DNA from 4 places in the Paraburkholderia sp. 2C genome. Region 1 is predicted to be linked to each of the others. Evidence: predicted binding sites of a transcription regulator. Region 1 holds the regulator's gene; each other region holds the start of a gene.

The links. The regulator LexA, encoded in region 1, represses DNA repair genes until DNA is damaged. The targets are predictions, from matches to a motif close to ACTGTATNNNNATACAGT.
Region 2: the regulator LexA is predicted to act here: its motif matches at 2,300-2,317, upstream of ACYPXD_RS21345 (VRR-NUC domain-containing protein).
Region 3: the regulator LexA is predicted to act here: its motif matches at 2,388-2,405, upstream of imuA (translesion DNA synthesis-associated protein ImuA).
Region 4: the regulator LexA is predicted to act here: its motif matches at 1,683-1,700, upstream of recA (recombinase RecA).

The regions. Positions count from the first base shown of each region.
Region 1 is NZ_BAAILL010000045.1:34,025-37,862, forward strand. It holds gene cysT (sulfate ABC transporter permease subunit CysT) at 1-163, opposite strand, end outside; gene ACYPXD_RS21980 (sulfate ABC transporter substrate-binding protein) at 308-1,357, opposite strand; gene lexA (transcriptional repressor LexA) at 1,666-2,316, shown strand; gene ACYPXD_RS21990 (hypothetical protein) at 2,422-2,787, shown strand; gene ACYPXD_RS21995 (DUF2939 domain-containing protein) at 3,038-3,694, shown strand; gene ACYPXD_RS22000 (universal stress protein) at 3,722-3,838, opposite strand, start outside.
Region 2 is NZ_BAAILL010000042.1:298,152-301,989, forward strand. It holds gene ACYPXD_RS21340 (ATP-dependent DNA helicase) at 1-460, opposite strand, end outside; gene ACYPXD_RS21345 (VRR-NUC domain-containing protein) at 457-2,241, opposite strand; gene ACYPXD_RS21350 (MFS transporter) at 2,364-3,838, opposite strand, start outside.
Region 3 is NZ_BAAILL010000045.1:387,584-391,421, forward strand. It holds gene ACYPXD_RS23685 (error-prone DNA polymerase) at 1-133, opposite strand, end outside; gene ACYPXD_RS23690 (Y-family DNA polymerase) at 248-1,735, opposite strand; gene imuA (translesion DNA synthesis-associated protein ImuA) at 1,665-2,372, opposite strand; gene ACYPXD_RS23700 (GNAT family N-acetyltransferase) at 2,758-3,570, shown strand.
Region 4 is NZ_BAAILL010000005.1:36,044-39,881, forward strand. It holds gene ACYPXD_RS00350 (sensor histidine kinase N-terminal domain-containing protein) at 1-742, opposite strand, end outside; gene ACYPXD_RS00355 (response regulator) at 758-1,513, opposite strand; gene recA (recombinase RecA) at 1,792-2,874, shown strand; gene recX (recombination regulator RecX) at 2,882-3,694, shown strand.

The sequences.
Region 1 (3,838 bases):
AGGTGACCGCGCGCACGAACTGGCTCCAGTCGAGCGTCGCCGTTTTCAGAAACGTGGACGCAAGCGGAATCAGCACCACGAGGCTCAGATAAGCCACCGTGATGCCGAGCGTCAGGCCAAAACCCGGCAATGCGCTCGGCTTGCGGAAGGTCAACGTCGTCATGCTGGGTACTCTTTCAAAAGTCTTGCCGGATCGCGCGCGTCACCGCGCGCATGGCGCGCATACGAAAACGCGCGCTTCGGTTACAAGCTCAAAAGCGCGCCCGAAGGCGCGCCTGCCTGACTGCATCGGTTGCAGTCACTGAAACTACTGCGGCGAGTAAATCGAATCGAACACGCCGCCGTCGGCAAAGTGCGTTTTCTGCGCATTCGTCCAGCCGCCGAACGTATCGTCGACCGTGTAGAGCTTAAGCTTCGGAAACTTATCGGTCAGCGCCGCGGGCACCTTGTTCGAGCGCGGACGATAGAAGTTCTTCGCCGCGATCTCCTGCCCCTCCTCGCTATACAGGAACTTCAGATACGCGTCCGCGAGCTTGCGCGTGCCATGGCGCTCCACCACCTTGTCGACCACCGCGACCGGCGGCTCCGCGAGAATGCTGACCGACGGCACCACAATCTCGAACTTGTCCGGCCCGAACTCCTTGATCGACAGAAACGCCTCGTTTTCCCACGCAATCAGCACGTCGCCGATACCGCGTTGCACGAAGCTCGTCGTCGCGCCGCGCGCGCCGGAATCGAGCACGCCCGCATTCTTGTAGAGCTTCGACACGAACTCCTTCGCTTTCTGCTCGTTGCCGCCCGGCTGATGCAACGCGTATGCCCACGCGGCCAGGTAGTTCCAGCGCGCACCGCCCGACGTCTTCGGGTTCGGCGTGACGATCGATACGCCGGGTTTGATCAGATCGTCCCAGTCCTTGATGTGCTTCGGATTGCCCTTGCGCACGAGGAACACGATCGTCGAGGTGTACGGCGAGGCGTTCTCGGGCAGACGTTTCTGCCAGTCCTTGTCGATCAGACCTTTGTTCGCGAGCGCGTCGATGTCGTAGGCGAGCGCGAGCGTCACGACGTCGGCCTGCAGGCCGTCGAGTACCGAGCGCGCCTGGGCGCCCGAGCCGCCGTGCGACTGCTTGAAGGTGACCGACTCGCCCGTCTGCGCTTTCCATTGCTTGCCGAATGCCGCGTTGACATCCTGGTACAACTCGCGCGTCGGGTCGTACGACACATTGAGAAGCGTCGTATCAGCATGCGCCTGTGCGGCCAGACCGAGCACCGCGGCCGCACCGATGGCCATTGAAGCGAAGAATTTTCTCGCGCGCTGCGCCACGTTTCCTGCCAACCCCGTAGTCCGATAGACCATGTTCTCTCCGCGTTCCGGTGTTTCCAGGCCCAGCGATTTGCTTATCCGCCGGGCCTGATATCGATTTGCGGCCAGTCTATCCGTCGCGCTTCATCATTAAAAATAATGTTTCTTCATTTTTTAATACGCAAAAGTGGTAATGACGGCCGGATGCGGCGTTCGGACACGGATTTCGCTGTCGGGGCGCCGTCGAACGGTGTTTTTGCGGCAGATGACTGGCGCGTTGCGGGGCGAACTTAAAGTAAAGCTTGAAAAGCGCCCGATACTGTATAAAAATACAGTCACCTGTTTATCCATACAGTGGCGCCATGACCAAACTCACCGCACGACAGCAGCAGGTTTTCGATCTGATCCGCCGCGCAATCGAGCGCACGGGCTTCCCGCCCACGCGCGCCGAAATCGCGGCCGAGCTGGGCTTCAGCTCGGCGAATTCGGCGGAGGAGCACCTGCGTGCCTTGGCCCGCAAAGGTGTGATCGAACTCGCGGCCGGCGCGTCGCGCGGTATCCGGCTGCTCGCCGGCCAGGACGATGCGCCCCATCAGTTCACGCTGCCGCATGCGGCACTGATGCAACTGTCGCTGCCGCTCGTCGGCCGCGTCGCGGCAGGCAGCCCGATCCTCGCGCAGGAACACATCGCGCAGCACTATGCATGCGACCCGGCGCTCTTCTCGAGCAAGCCCGACTATCTGCTGAAGGTGCGCGGTCTGTCGATGCGCGACGCAGGCATTCTCGACGGCGACCTGCTCGCGGTGCAAAAGCGCAGCGAGGCGAAAGACGGCCAGATCATCATTGCGCGTCTCGGCGACGACGTCACGGTCAAGCGCTTGAAGCGCCGGCCCAACGGCATCGAACTGATCGCTGAGAACCCCGATTACGAAAACATCTTCGTCGAAGCCGGCAGCGCGGATTTCGCGCTCGAAGGCATCGCGGTCGGGCTGATCCGGCCAGGTGAATTCTGATTTCCCGCTGATTTAGCACAGCGCTTCCGCTGAGTTTTCTACTCAGTTTGCGCTCAGTTTCCGCTCAGTTCCCGCTCAGTATCCGAATACCGTCTGGAGAGATTCATGGAACGCCTCGCCCGCTTGCTGCCCTTCCGCCAGTTCGGCCGTCTGCGCCACTTGCGCAACCTCGTGCCGTGCGCCGTGCTCGACGCGATGCATGCACCGCGTACCGCTTCGCTGTTCGATTTCGATGAGCATGAGCGGTCGCTCATTGACGCTGACGCACCATCGCAGCACGCGTCGCTGCCGTCGTCGTTGCCTGCGTTTGCGCGCGTTTCGCTGAACGCCGCGCTCAATGCCGAGCCCGCGCGCCGCGCGCCGGTGCGCGTTTATCACGGGCCGTCGCGTCTCATCATGGTCGGCACCGTCGATGCGGTGTGCAACATGATCGACCGCTGCATCGCAGAGGAACACGCGCAAGCGGCCTGATCCTGCTCGTTCATCGCGCACGCGCGTGTCGCCTACGCGCATGTCACCAACCAGCGAGACGCGGTGAGGTAGAGGAGAGTGCGGGATCGTTTCAGCGAGAATGGGGTCCACGTTAAACCGCCCTGTTCAACCCATTGAAGGAACGCCCCGCACGATGATGGTTCGCACAAGCCGCGCAAAGCGCGCGATAAATGGCTGCATCGGTCATCGCACCGTCCGTCTTCACATCAAACACGGCACGAATCACAAGATGCGCGGCAGCATCAGGCGGTCCGTGCTGGTCACGCTCGTTGTCATCGTTGTTCTGATTGCGTTGGCCTTCGCCTATGCATCGCCGTATATCGCGCTCGACCGCCTGAAGCGCGCAGCCGATACGCGCGATGCGGCAACGGTCAACGAATATGTCGATTTCCCGGCGTTCCGAGAGAGTCTCAAGGATCAGCTCGGCGCCTTGCTTAGACGCAGAATCGGCGCGGAAAGCCATGGCAATCCGCTCGCCGCGCTGGGCGCGATGATCGGCGTTGCGTTGATCGGGCCGCTCGTCGATGCCTATGCGACGCCGGACGGCGTCGCCGCGTTGCTGAACGGGATCCCGCCGCGCGGTGAATCCGGCGAACGGCCGCCGGCGCCGCCGGATGCACCCGCTGCTTCGTCAAGCGGCGGCGGGCCTGCCGCACCGGCGGCGCCGGCTGTGTCAGCGCCATCGGCTGAGAACAGCTCGACGCCGCTCGAGCCACCGCAGCCACCGCAGCCACCGCGGCCACCCCAGACCACGGCCGGGTATCGCGGCATCAACGAGTTCGTGGTCACGTATCGGCATGGCGTCGGCGACACACGCTACGCCGCGATTTTCCGTCGCGAAGGCCTCTTCACCTGGAAGCTTGCGGGAGTCGATCTCGGCGAGTAAGCCGTGCGGGTCGCGCCGGCACAAGTGTCATGCCGCCGCGGCCGGCTGCTCCTCGTCGGGCGACGAACACGCAACGAGAATGCTGCACGACACGCGATCGAGCAGCGGCGTGTTGCCTGCGCCCATCCACCATCGTGAAAGTCC
Region 2 (3,838 bases), on a different contig from region 1:
GCTCGCATTGCGCTTCGAAGAAGCCGCGTAACGCGGCCGCCGTGTGACGCTCGGTCAAAAGCGTCTCTTTCTGACTCACGATATCGAAGTACACGAGCGCGATGTCGAGTTCCGCGAGCGCGCGCGTCTCGCACAGCAAATGCCCGTATATCAGCGCCTGCGCCCAATGCAGCGCGCGATGGTTCTCGCGCATGCGTTCGAGGTCGCCGCGATACGTCTTGATCTCTTCGAGCCGGTTGCGCGCGGCATCGTATCCGTCGGCGCGACCGCGCACCGTGAGGCCGCGATAGATGCCGCTCAACGTGATCTCGGTTTCGTAACCGCTCGCGCGCCGGCCGGCTACGGCGGCGTGCCCCGCGATGCCTTCGGCCGCGCTCGGCGCCGGCGTGAAACGCAGGTCGAGATCGCCGCGCTTCGCGGTGAATTCGCACAGCGTGCGGACGGCGACGACGTAGTTCATGCGCTCGTCTCCGTGGCGAGTGCGGCGGCATCCACAGCATCGCCGTCGACACTATCGGCCCATCGCACATCGAGCACGCGCACCGGAATACCGTGCTGCCCGCAGTACGCCAGCCAACGGATCTGATTGTCCTGCAGGCGGTCGCCCGGTCCTTTTACTTCGATCAGTTCGTAACGCCGCTCACGCGGCCAGAAGCGGATCAGATCCGGCAACCCCGAACGATTGCCGCGAATGTCGCGCAAAAGCCGCTCGCAAAACCGCTTCAGATGCGCGGCCGGCACGCAATCGAGCGCGAGATCGAGCAACTCGCGCGTCAGCAGGTTCCAGAACACGAACGGCGATTGCCGCCCTGCCTTGCTTTCAAAATGCCGCCATATCGTTTCGCGATAGCGGTAACCGGTATCGTCGAGTTCGGCGAGACACGCGTCGAACAGCGCGGCGCGCTTGGCGTAAAAATCCGGCGCATGCAGGTCGGCGGGGCCGCGTTGAAACGGGTGAAAGAACGCACCGGGCAACGCCGCGAACACCGGCTCCCAGCACAGCAGTCCGAATAACGAATTGATCAGCGCGTTTTCGACGTAGTACACGGGCGCGTCGCGCTCGCTCAGATATTCGAGCACGACGTATTCGACCGAGGCCGCTTCAAGGGGCCGCGCGAGCGTCAGCACGCTGCGCTCAACCGCGCTTGCCGGCGCCGCGGCGGCCGCTGCGTCGCGCGAAGCACGCGCAACCCGCACAGACGATCGCGCCGAAACGCCCGCTTGCCGCCGCAGCCGCGGCAACATGCGCGCGACGCGCTGGCTTTCTTCTTCACTCTCCGGTTCGCTTGCGGCTTGCAGCGCAAGCGTCAGCGCCTCTTGCGGCCGGCCATGCAATTCGAGCACACGGATGCGCCGGTGGCGTGCGCCGGGCCATGCGCAACGCGCGTAAACGGTCGTGGCGGTGTGCCATTGGCGGCGACGTTCCGCGCAGTGTCCGATGCGATACAGCAGCTTCGCGCGGCGCGTTGCGAGCCATGCGTTGTCCGTCGCGATCTCGTCGACGGCGCGCAGCAGTGCATCGAGCAGCATTTCGAACGATCCATCGTCTTCGTTCGCGTCGAGTGTTTCGAGTGCGTAAAGCGTCTCGCCGCATGCATGCAAAGCGAGATAGATATCGACGTCGTCACGTTTCTGAAACGCGCGCGACGACGGTGCAAACGCCACCGGCTCGTATTGATACACACCAAGATCGGCCAGCACGAACTCGGACCAGTCCTGCTGAAGATTGCCGAAAAACATCAGCCTGAACCGTTCGCACAGTGGCGCGATGCTCACCTGCAACACATGCTCGGCCGCTTGAGCGTGCCATTCGGCATACGTGCGTGCATCGGTGTACGCCTCGCGCAGCAGCACGAGCCATTCGTGCTTGCGCGCGGATTTCGCGCCGGCCAGTTCCGCGGAAAAGCGCGCAAGCAATTCGGCTCGTGTGGAAAGATCGAAGAGTTCGTCGAGCGTCAACCGCGCATTTGCTTCGATCCAGCCCGCCGCGGCGAGCGGCCCGGCGGCCGCGAGTGGGCAGCCGATCTCGCGATACGCAAGGCGGCTTGTGCGAAACAGCGTGCCCTTGCGCATCAGCATGCGCGTCAGTAGCGCGCGCGACGCCTCGGGCAGACGCGGGAAACCGTGCAGAAACGCCCGCTCGGCGTCGTCGAGCAGATCGGCGTAGCGCCTGGCGAGCCATTCGAGCGCGCGTTCGAAATTGCGCAGGTAGTAGAGCGGGTCCGGGGTGTCGTTGGGCACGGCGCTAACAGACGGAGGCCGAGCAAGCCTCGGTCGGGCAAATAGGCGAAACAGACGAACTGTATATTTATACAGCCATGCTGGCAATGCGCACGATTTACCGGTCCGTCGCCGGCCCCGTTTTATTCGGGCTGCGCCGCCGCCCCGTCCGCCGACGCCTGCGCCGCCCCTGCCCCCGCTGCCCCCGCCGTCCCTGCCGCTGCGGCCGCGCTCTGCTCCTTGCCATCGGCCGGATAGACAACGCGCACCGCCGGCACGAACCACGCGAGGCACAGCCCAATGATCGCGGCTGCCGCCGCGAGCGCGAGGCCCACGTGAATCGAGTCGATCAGGGCCAGACGCGCCGCCTGCATCATCGGTCCGCCGACATGCCCCGCCATGATCAGATGTTCGATCAGCGCGGCCTGCTGCGACTGGTCCACCCGCAGATCGGGGCTCGAGAACGACTGCAGCCACTGCGTCGCCTGATACGAATCGAGCGACCGGTGCACGCCACGTACGTACAGATGGCTCAACAGCGCGCCCGTCATCGCGGTGCCGAGCATGCCGCCGAAAATCCGCAGCGACTGCAGCAGCGCGGTCACCGCGCCGATGTGGTCGCGCGCAACGATCTGCTGCGAACAGATCGTCAGATTCGTCGCGACGAGCCCGAGTCCGAGGCCGCTTAACGCCATGCACAACATCCAGACGTAATGCGGCTGATGGCCCGTAATCGCGACGAGCGCGAGACACGCCGCCGCAAACAGCGCGAAGCCGATATACATGAGCGTATTCGCGCGCGGAATGCGCGTGACGAGCCGGTTGTTCAGCACGCTGCCGACCGACGTGCCGAGCAGCAGCGGCGTGATCAGCATGCCCGATTCGTGCGGCGACATGCCGAAGCCGCCCTGGAACAGCAGCGGCACATAAAACACCATCGAAAACAGCGCAAACCCGCCGAGCGTGGACATCGCGAACAGTGCGGCGAGCCGCCGGTCGAGCAGCATATCGATGGGCACCACCGGGTAGCCCATCCGCTTTTCCCAGAACCATAGCGTCGTGCCGCATGCGACGGTAATGAGCATCAGCACCATCGTCATCGTGCTCACGCCTTCCTTCGGCAGCAGTTCGATCAGCAATTGCAGCGCGCCGAAGGTCGCCGCGACGACGAATGCGCCGAGCCAGTCGAGCTGCACCGGGCCCGCCTTGCGCAGATGCCGCAGCGGCGGCACGAAACGCAGCACGAACAGCAGCGACGCCACGCCGACCGGCACATTGACGAAGAACACGAAGCGCCAGCTCGCCGACTGCGTGAGCATGCCGCCAAGCGTCGGCCCGACGACGTTCGCCAGCCCGAACGCCGACGTGACGAACACGAGCCAGCGCAGCCGTAGCTTAGGATCGGGAAACAGATCGGCGACCGTCGCGAATACGGTGCCGATCAGAATGCCGCCGCCGATACCTTGCAGGCCGCGCGCGATCACGAGAAACAGCATGTTCGAGGCGATGCCGCACAGCACCGATGCGCCGGTAAACAGCGAAATCGCGGCAATCAGAAACGGTTTGCGGCCGAACAGGTCGCCGAGGCGCCCGAAGATCGGAATTGTAATGACCGATG
Region 3 (3,838 bases), 350 kb from region 1:
CCAGTTCCTCCGCATGTGAGGCGCCATGCAGGAACGTGAAATTGGAGAAGCAGAACAGCTCCGCGTACGCCGGCAATGCGAACGATGCAACGGATGGTTCGACGAACGTCGACGTATCGGCCGACAGGGGCATGGGCTGAGCGGAAGATGGATCCATGGTCTCGTTGTGTCGTGCTTCCTGTCGTGCTTCCTGTCGTGCTTCCTGTCGTGCTTCCTGTCGCGCTTCCTGTCGCGCTTCCTGCAGCCGTTAGCCGAACAGACCATGCAAAAACCAGCGCTGTTCCTCATCAGCGGCCGCACGGCTGTTGACGCGCTCGAGGTAGATCCAGTAGCAGCTGAGATCTTCCGCCTGCATGACGTAGTAGTCGCGCGTAATGAAGCCGTTGTCGAACCAGCCGGCTTCGATGCGTTCGGCTCGTGATACCTTGCGCAGCGGCGAACCGTAGAACGGCCTGTTCTGACGCATCAACAGGCGCACCGGTGTTTCCAGCAGCCATGTCGGGCGCGGCAAGCCCTGCGGCAATGCGATCTTCTTTTCCCGATCGGCGACCGGCACCCAGCGATTCGCGATCTCCGGACGGTAATCGGCCGTCGGCGCGGGACGCAGCACGTTTTCCGCGCCCAGACGCGCGATGAGCAATTCAAGCAGACGCGCATGGTCTTCGCGTGTGCCGCCCGGCTCCGGGAAAAGACTGTCGGTGGCGGGCTTCGCCGATGCGATTTTTGTCGCATCGAGTCGCAGCGCAATGGCCGGCGCCGGCAATTCCGCTCGATGCAGACGCTCCTTCACGAGCCGCAGCAGATGCTCCTCGCGCCATGCCGGTTCGCCGAGTGCAATTTCGATCAGCGTCGGCTCGAGCGCCTGCCTGCCCCGTTCGTGTTCGAAAGTAAGCATCACCGCGGCGGCCGCGAGTTGCTTCGCGCATAGCCAGCCACATAGTTGTGCAAGCAACCGATGCGCGGCAAATACCGCACCGTCCGCATGCTCAAGACGATCAGGCAACTCGATGCGCGCGGCAAAAGTGGGCGGCAACTCGAGCCAGTCGAACAGCTCGGGCGCCATGCCGAAGGCGCGATCGAGCGAATCGAGCAGATGCTCGCCGCAACGACGCTGCAAGCCCGCGCGCGGCAGACGACGCACATCGGCAATCGCTTCGCAGCCAAGCCCCGTGAACCAGTCGGCAAACGGACGGATTTCCGGCACCGCATGCATCGGCAATGGCGCGAGCGCGCGCTCGAGCGAGCTGATTTGCAGCACTCTCCGATTGCCGTGTTTCGCGAGCAGCCACGCGCCCTGGCCGGTCGGCGCCGCGCTGATGCGCGCGGTCAGGCCGAACGTATCGAGCAACGCCTTTGCCTGCCGGCACAGCGACAGCACGCCACCGAAAAGCCGCAGGCTCGCGCCGACTTCGACGATGATCGTCGCCTCGTCGAGCAAGGCGACATCCGGTGAGAACTTCATGAGCGCGATGCCGACTTCCTGCTGCACGGCGTTTTCGCGTGCGATGTCGCGCTCGTATAAACGTGTCTGCGGTGCGAGGGTGTGCACGCCTCCCCGCTTCATGCCGGGACGCACACCGGCCGCCCGGGCCGCGCGATCGACGATGACCACCACGCCCTTCTCCAGCACGGCACAGCCATGCGCCACCCCGGCTGCCGCATGCTCACGCGACCACTTCGGCTGGAAGACTTCGAGGCGCAGCTTCGGCAAATGGACGGCGAGAAAGACGCGCATGACGGGAATACAGAACAGGAGTGGGTTGCAGGGAAATCGACAGAGGCTCCGCGCGCATGGGACCTCGTCGTTTCACAATGTCGATCATCAAACCTTCCGCGGCCGGCCGTAACGCCAATCGCAATAAGGCAGGCGATGAATCTTGTGCGGCCGTAAGCGGCCGAACCATGATGAACAGCGTCTCGGATGATTGAGCAGCCAGATGCAGGCGCCGCAACGACGATGCTTTCGCGTGCTGCACCCACAGCAGCACCGCGCCGCAACTGCCGGCCTGAAGAATCTGCTCGGCAGACCATAATGCGTCGGTGATCTTCGTCGCCTTGATCTGCAACAGCCGATCGAGCGACAGACCGATGTAGTTCAGGCCCGGCCCGTCCGGGATATGCGGCGGCTTGATCAACGCGATGGGCCGCTCGTTGAGCAGACTGAGTGCGGGCAGCAGAAGCCGCATTTCACCGACACCGGGCTGGTCCACCATCAAATCGACGAGTTCACCGAGCGGCCATCCGCCACCCGGCAATTCCGCGGACAGGACCGGATAGCCTGTGTCGACCGTCTTCCCCCGCCCGTGCGCAAGCTGCGAGGCTCGCCAGAGCGCCGGATGAATTTCTTCGGCAGGGATCGCCACGGTTGACATCGATTGTAGGAAAAGACTGTATATCCATACAGTATCCTACACGTAATTCAGAGCTTTGAACGGGTACTTTTTGAAATGCGCGGAAGGGGATTCGACTGAGGTAAGAAGATGAACTGAGCGCTTTCAGGCTGAAGAATGCGTTCTTATAGCGATAGTCGCGCTCGGCCATTGGACGCAGCGCGGGCTACACCCAGGCGACCTATATGCCGCGGATCCGACACCCGATGGAAACGCCGATACATGCGCGCACGGCCCGCGCGAGCGCCGTTTTTGTGATCGCGCCCAACCCGTTTTGTTCAAGCTCATATTGCCTGCGTTAACGCGTATCGCATATCTTCAGACGGGTGGCAATAAAGACGTCGACTGAAAAATTCGAGTTCATGTGATGAACGACACAATAGCCGATATCGAGCGGATCGAAATGGACGCATGGACCGACTGCTATGCCGCAGCGCCAGCCGCCTTTTCAAGCGCAGTTGGGTTGTCCGTCCAGCGGGTGGGCAACTTTGGATTGTTCGCTGTCAGGAAGTCGCAAAAGATCATCTTTAACAGATCGTTGGCGATAGGCATCAGCGAAGGCGTCGATCAAGGCACCGTCGAAAAGGCGGTAACGTGGCTAAGAGATCATTGCGGGCCGATGTGGGCTGTCCCTCTGGCCGTTGGCGCACGCCCCCTGGATTTACCCGAGTGGCTTTCACGGAACGGCTTGACGTTAGCGAAGCCGGGGGTTGCCAAATTTCGGCGCGCCGCAACAGAGCCCGTCAACACGATTGAATGCCCGTACGACGTGCGGCTCGCCACCGCCGCGCATGCTGCTGATTTCGGCATCACGGTAAGGCAGGGATTCGAGATGAACGAAGGTTTTGAGAATTGGTTCGGGGCCTTGTGCGGACGGCCGAACTGGAGAACTTACGTTGCCTATGACGGATCAACGCCGGTCGGGGCCGGAGCCATGTTCCTCAAGGACGGCAACGCATGGCTCGGGATAGGCACGACGCTTCCCACGCACCGTGGCAAGGGGGTGCAAAGCGCCATGCTCGCGCGTCGTATCAACGACGCTGCTGCGCTCGGCGTGAACATGCTGACCGTCGACACCTACCATGCTGGCATCGGTGAGCCGGCGAATGGGTCGCATCGCAATGTGGTTCGCGCAGGCTTCTCGTTTGCATATTTCCGACCGCATTATGTCGCGCAGTAGAACACCCAGATGTCCGATGCGTGCGGCGAAGTCCGAAGGGCGGTAGTAATCAATCCGGTGTCGGCTGCCTGGAAGTTCAAACGATCTAATTCAAGGCGCCTACAGCATTGCCGACTGCGGAAGGTGCGAAGAGTCTTCTTTCACTGCCTTGGAGTGCCAAACCGTTTTTAGCCGCCGTAAACGCACAAACCCCGCCCTGATGAGGGCGGGGTTAGTGTTTCTGCGAGGGGGAGCCTGACGATTACCTACTTTCACACGGGCAATCCGC
Region 4 (3,838 bases), on a different contig from region 1:
CGTCGGGACGCCGCGCGCGGATATGCGATTGCAACGCGTGCAACGGCGCAAGGCCGCGCGATAGCCCGAACCAGACCAGCACGATTGCGAGCGGCAGGATCACGAACTGCGGCAGGATCACACCCTTGATGATGTCGTTCGCGAGCTGGCTGCGCTTGTCGAGCGTCTCGGCGACCTGCACGAGCACGGGCTGCGCACCTTGCGTCTGCGGGAATTCGACGGTTGTGTAAGCGACGCGGATGTCGTTGCCATGCAGCACGTCGTCGCGGAATTCGACGATGCCGGGCTGCGGCCGGTCGTCTTCGCGCGGCAGCGGCATGTCGCGCTCGCCGCCGACGAGTTCGCCGCGCGTGCCGAGCACCTGATAGAACACACGATCTATATTGTCCGAGCGCAGGAAGTCGCTCGTCGCATCGGGCAGCTTCAGCTCGGCGATGCCGTTGACAGGCTGGATCTGGCGCGCGAGCACGTACGCATCGGTTTCGAGCGCGCGGTCGAACGGCGCATTGGCAATCGACTTCGCGACCAGATACGTGACCGCGATGCTCATCGGCCATAGCAGCAGTAACGGCGCGAGCATCCAGTCCAGAATTTCGCCGAACAGCGAGCGGGGACGCGTCTCGGCGGCCGCTTCGGTTTCGTCGGGCGGCGCGAACGGATTCGCGTAGCGGGCGTCGCGGTCTTCGTCGAGGTTCGCCGCGTGCGCCGGAGCAGCCGTGGCGCGATCTGCGCGGGCGGACATGGCGCGGGTATCGGCTTACTTGAAGTGATGACTCGCCGGCATCGCGGCCGATGCGGCGGGATCGAGCGACGGTGCGGCCGCGGTTTGCGGCTGGGCCGGCGCCGGTGCGGCTTTCTCGAGGCAGTAGCCGAGGCCGCGTACGGTGATGATGCGCACGCCGCTCGGCTCGATCTTTTTACGCAGCCGGTGCACGTAGACCTCGATCGCGTTGTTGCTGACTTCCTCGCCCCATTCGCACAGGTGATCGACAAGCTGTTCCTTCGACACAAGCCGGCCGATCCGCTGCAGCAGCACTTCGAGCAGCCCGAGTTCGCGCGCGGACAGATCGATCACCTGCTCATTCACGTAGGCGATGCGCCCGACCTGATCGAACGACAGCGAGCCATGCCGCACGACGGTCGGGCCGCCGCCCGCGCCGCGGCGCGTAAGCGCGCGCACGCGGGCTTCGAGCTCGTTGAGGGCGAACGGCTTGGCCATGTAGTCGTCGGCGCCGAGATCGAGGCCCTTCACGCGTTCGTCGACGCTATCGGCCGCCGTCAGGATCAGCACCGGCAGGTTCGAATTGCGCGCGCGCAGGCGGCGCAGCACCTCGAGCCCGGACATGCGCGGCAGGCCGAGATCGAGAATCAGCAGGTCGAACGTCTGCATCGACAGCGCCGTATCCGCTTCGACGCCGTTCTTCACATGGTCAACGGCGTATGCCGATTGGCGGAGTGATCGAATCAGACCATCCGCGAGTATGCTGTCGTCTTCGGCAATAAGAATTCGCATGATGCGCTGGCGGCATGCCGGCGCCGGTCTGTCCGGCGCGCAGCGTCTCCTGAAACTTTATTGTGGTGGGGTTGGTGTCCGATTGGCCATGCGTGTTTACACAGGCCTACACGCGCGCAAATTTCGTTGGAATTGCGTTAAACGGCGGTTAATTGGGCTTGCCAAGACCACTGTTTTTTTATACAGTATCTGCGTCTGACGTGCCGCCCGGATTGTAACTATAGGGAGGGGCGCGCACAGCCTGCACAGGCGCCGTTCATCATAGCAAAGGACGATTCATGGAAGAAAGCAAGAAAGGCTCGGCTGGACTGACGGCTGAAAAGAGCAAGGCGCTTGCTGCCGCGCTCGCGCAGATCGAAAAGCAGTTCGGCAAAGGGTCGGTCATGCGGCTCGGCGCAGGTGAGGCAGTCGAAGACATTCAGGTGGTTTCCACCGGATCGCTCGGCCTCGACATCGCATTGGGCGTCGGCGGTCTGCCGCGCGGCCGGGTGGTCGAAATCTACGGGCCGGAATCGTCGGGTAAGACCACGCTGACGCTGCAAGTCGTTGCCGAAATGCAGAAGCTCGGCGGCACCGCGGCGTTTATCGATGCGGAACACGCGCTCGACATTCAATACGCAGCAAAGCTGGGCGTGAATGTGTCCGACCTGCTCGTGTCGCAACCCGACACCGGCGAACAGGCGCTCGAAATTGCGGACGCGCTCGTGCGCTCGGGCTCGATCGACATGATCGTCATCGACTCGGTCGCGGCACTCGTGCCGAAGGCCGAAATCGAAGGCGAGATGGGCGATTCGCTGCCGGGTCTGCAAGCGCGCCTGATGTCGCAGGCGCTGCGCAAGCTCACCGGCACAATCAAGCGCACGAACTGCCTCGTCATCTTCATCAACCAGATCCGCATGAAGATCGGCGTGATGTTCGGCAATCCGGAAACCACCACCGGTGGTAACGCGCTGAAGTTCTACGCGTCGGTGCGTCTCGACATTCGCCGTATCGGTTCGATCAAGAAGAACGACGAAGTGATCGGCAACGAAACGCGCGTGAAGGTGGTGAAGAACAAGGTGTCGCCACCGTTCCGCGAAGCGATTTTCGATATCCTGTACGGCGAGGGTATTTCGCGTCAGGGTGAAATCATCGATCTGGGCGTGCAGGCGAAAATCGTCGACAAGGCCGGCGCCTGGTACAGCTACAACGGTGAACGTATCGGTCAGGGTAAAGACAACGCGCGCGAATTCCTGCGCGAGAACCCGGACATTGCACGCGAAATCGAAAACCGCATCCGCGAGTCGCTGGGTGTCAATGCGATGCCGGCCGATGCAGTCGTCGGTGCAGACGCCGACGCGGAAGTCGCGGACGAAGAGTAAGCACCGCGTGATGCGCAAGGGCCGACCAGGGTCTGAGTCCGGCAACGCCGGTCCCGGACACACTACGAGCGGTCCGCTCGACGGGGGGGATTCCCCCGTCGACGCATTCGATCCCTTCGAGTCTTTTGATGCACATGATCGTGCGGCAGGCCGTGGGCCTGCCACCCCTTCTAGTCCGCCTGGTTCGCGCTTAGGTTCGCGCTTAAATCCGCGCTTAAGTCCGCGCTTAAGTCCGCGTTCCGATCCCTGGCGCGCGACCGACGCTTCCGTCCCCGCAGCCGAAGGCGAAACCACCTACACACGTTCGCGCCGCCAACTTGGCGCCGGCGCAACGAATTCAACCTCGCCCGAGTCACCACGCCAGCGCCCAACGCGCTCGCTCAAAGGCCGCGCGCTTGCCTACCTGTCGCGACGCGAACACAGTCGCGCGGAACTGTCCCGCAAACTACAGCCGTTCGTCGAAGAAGGCGATTCGCTCGACACGCTGCTCGACTCGCTCGAGCGGGAAAACTGGCTGTCCGACTCCCGCTTCACCGAAAGCCTCGTGCACCGGCGCGCATCGCGGCTCGGCGCGAATCGCATCGTCGGCGAACTGAAGCGGCAAGGCGTCGGCTCGACGCTGATCGAAGAAACCGCCGCGCAATTGCGCGAAACCGAACTTGCGCGCGCACGTGCCGTCTGGCAAAAAAAATATGGCCAGCTTCCCGAGACGCCCGCGGAGCGCGCAAAGCAGGCGCGCTTTCTCGTCTCGCGTGGATTTTCGCAAACGGTGGTCTCCAAAATCCTCAAGGGCCTCGACGAAGACTGGAGTGCCGGCTAGGGCATCCATCCGGCGTTCCCACCGCGAAATCCGGTGCGCCCACGCCGAGCGCCGGCCGGATAAGCGTGTCCGATCCGCACCGGACAAGCCGAAGCGCCGAAACTCAATATGCTAAAATCCGCTGGTTTCCAAATCCGGCCTCCT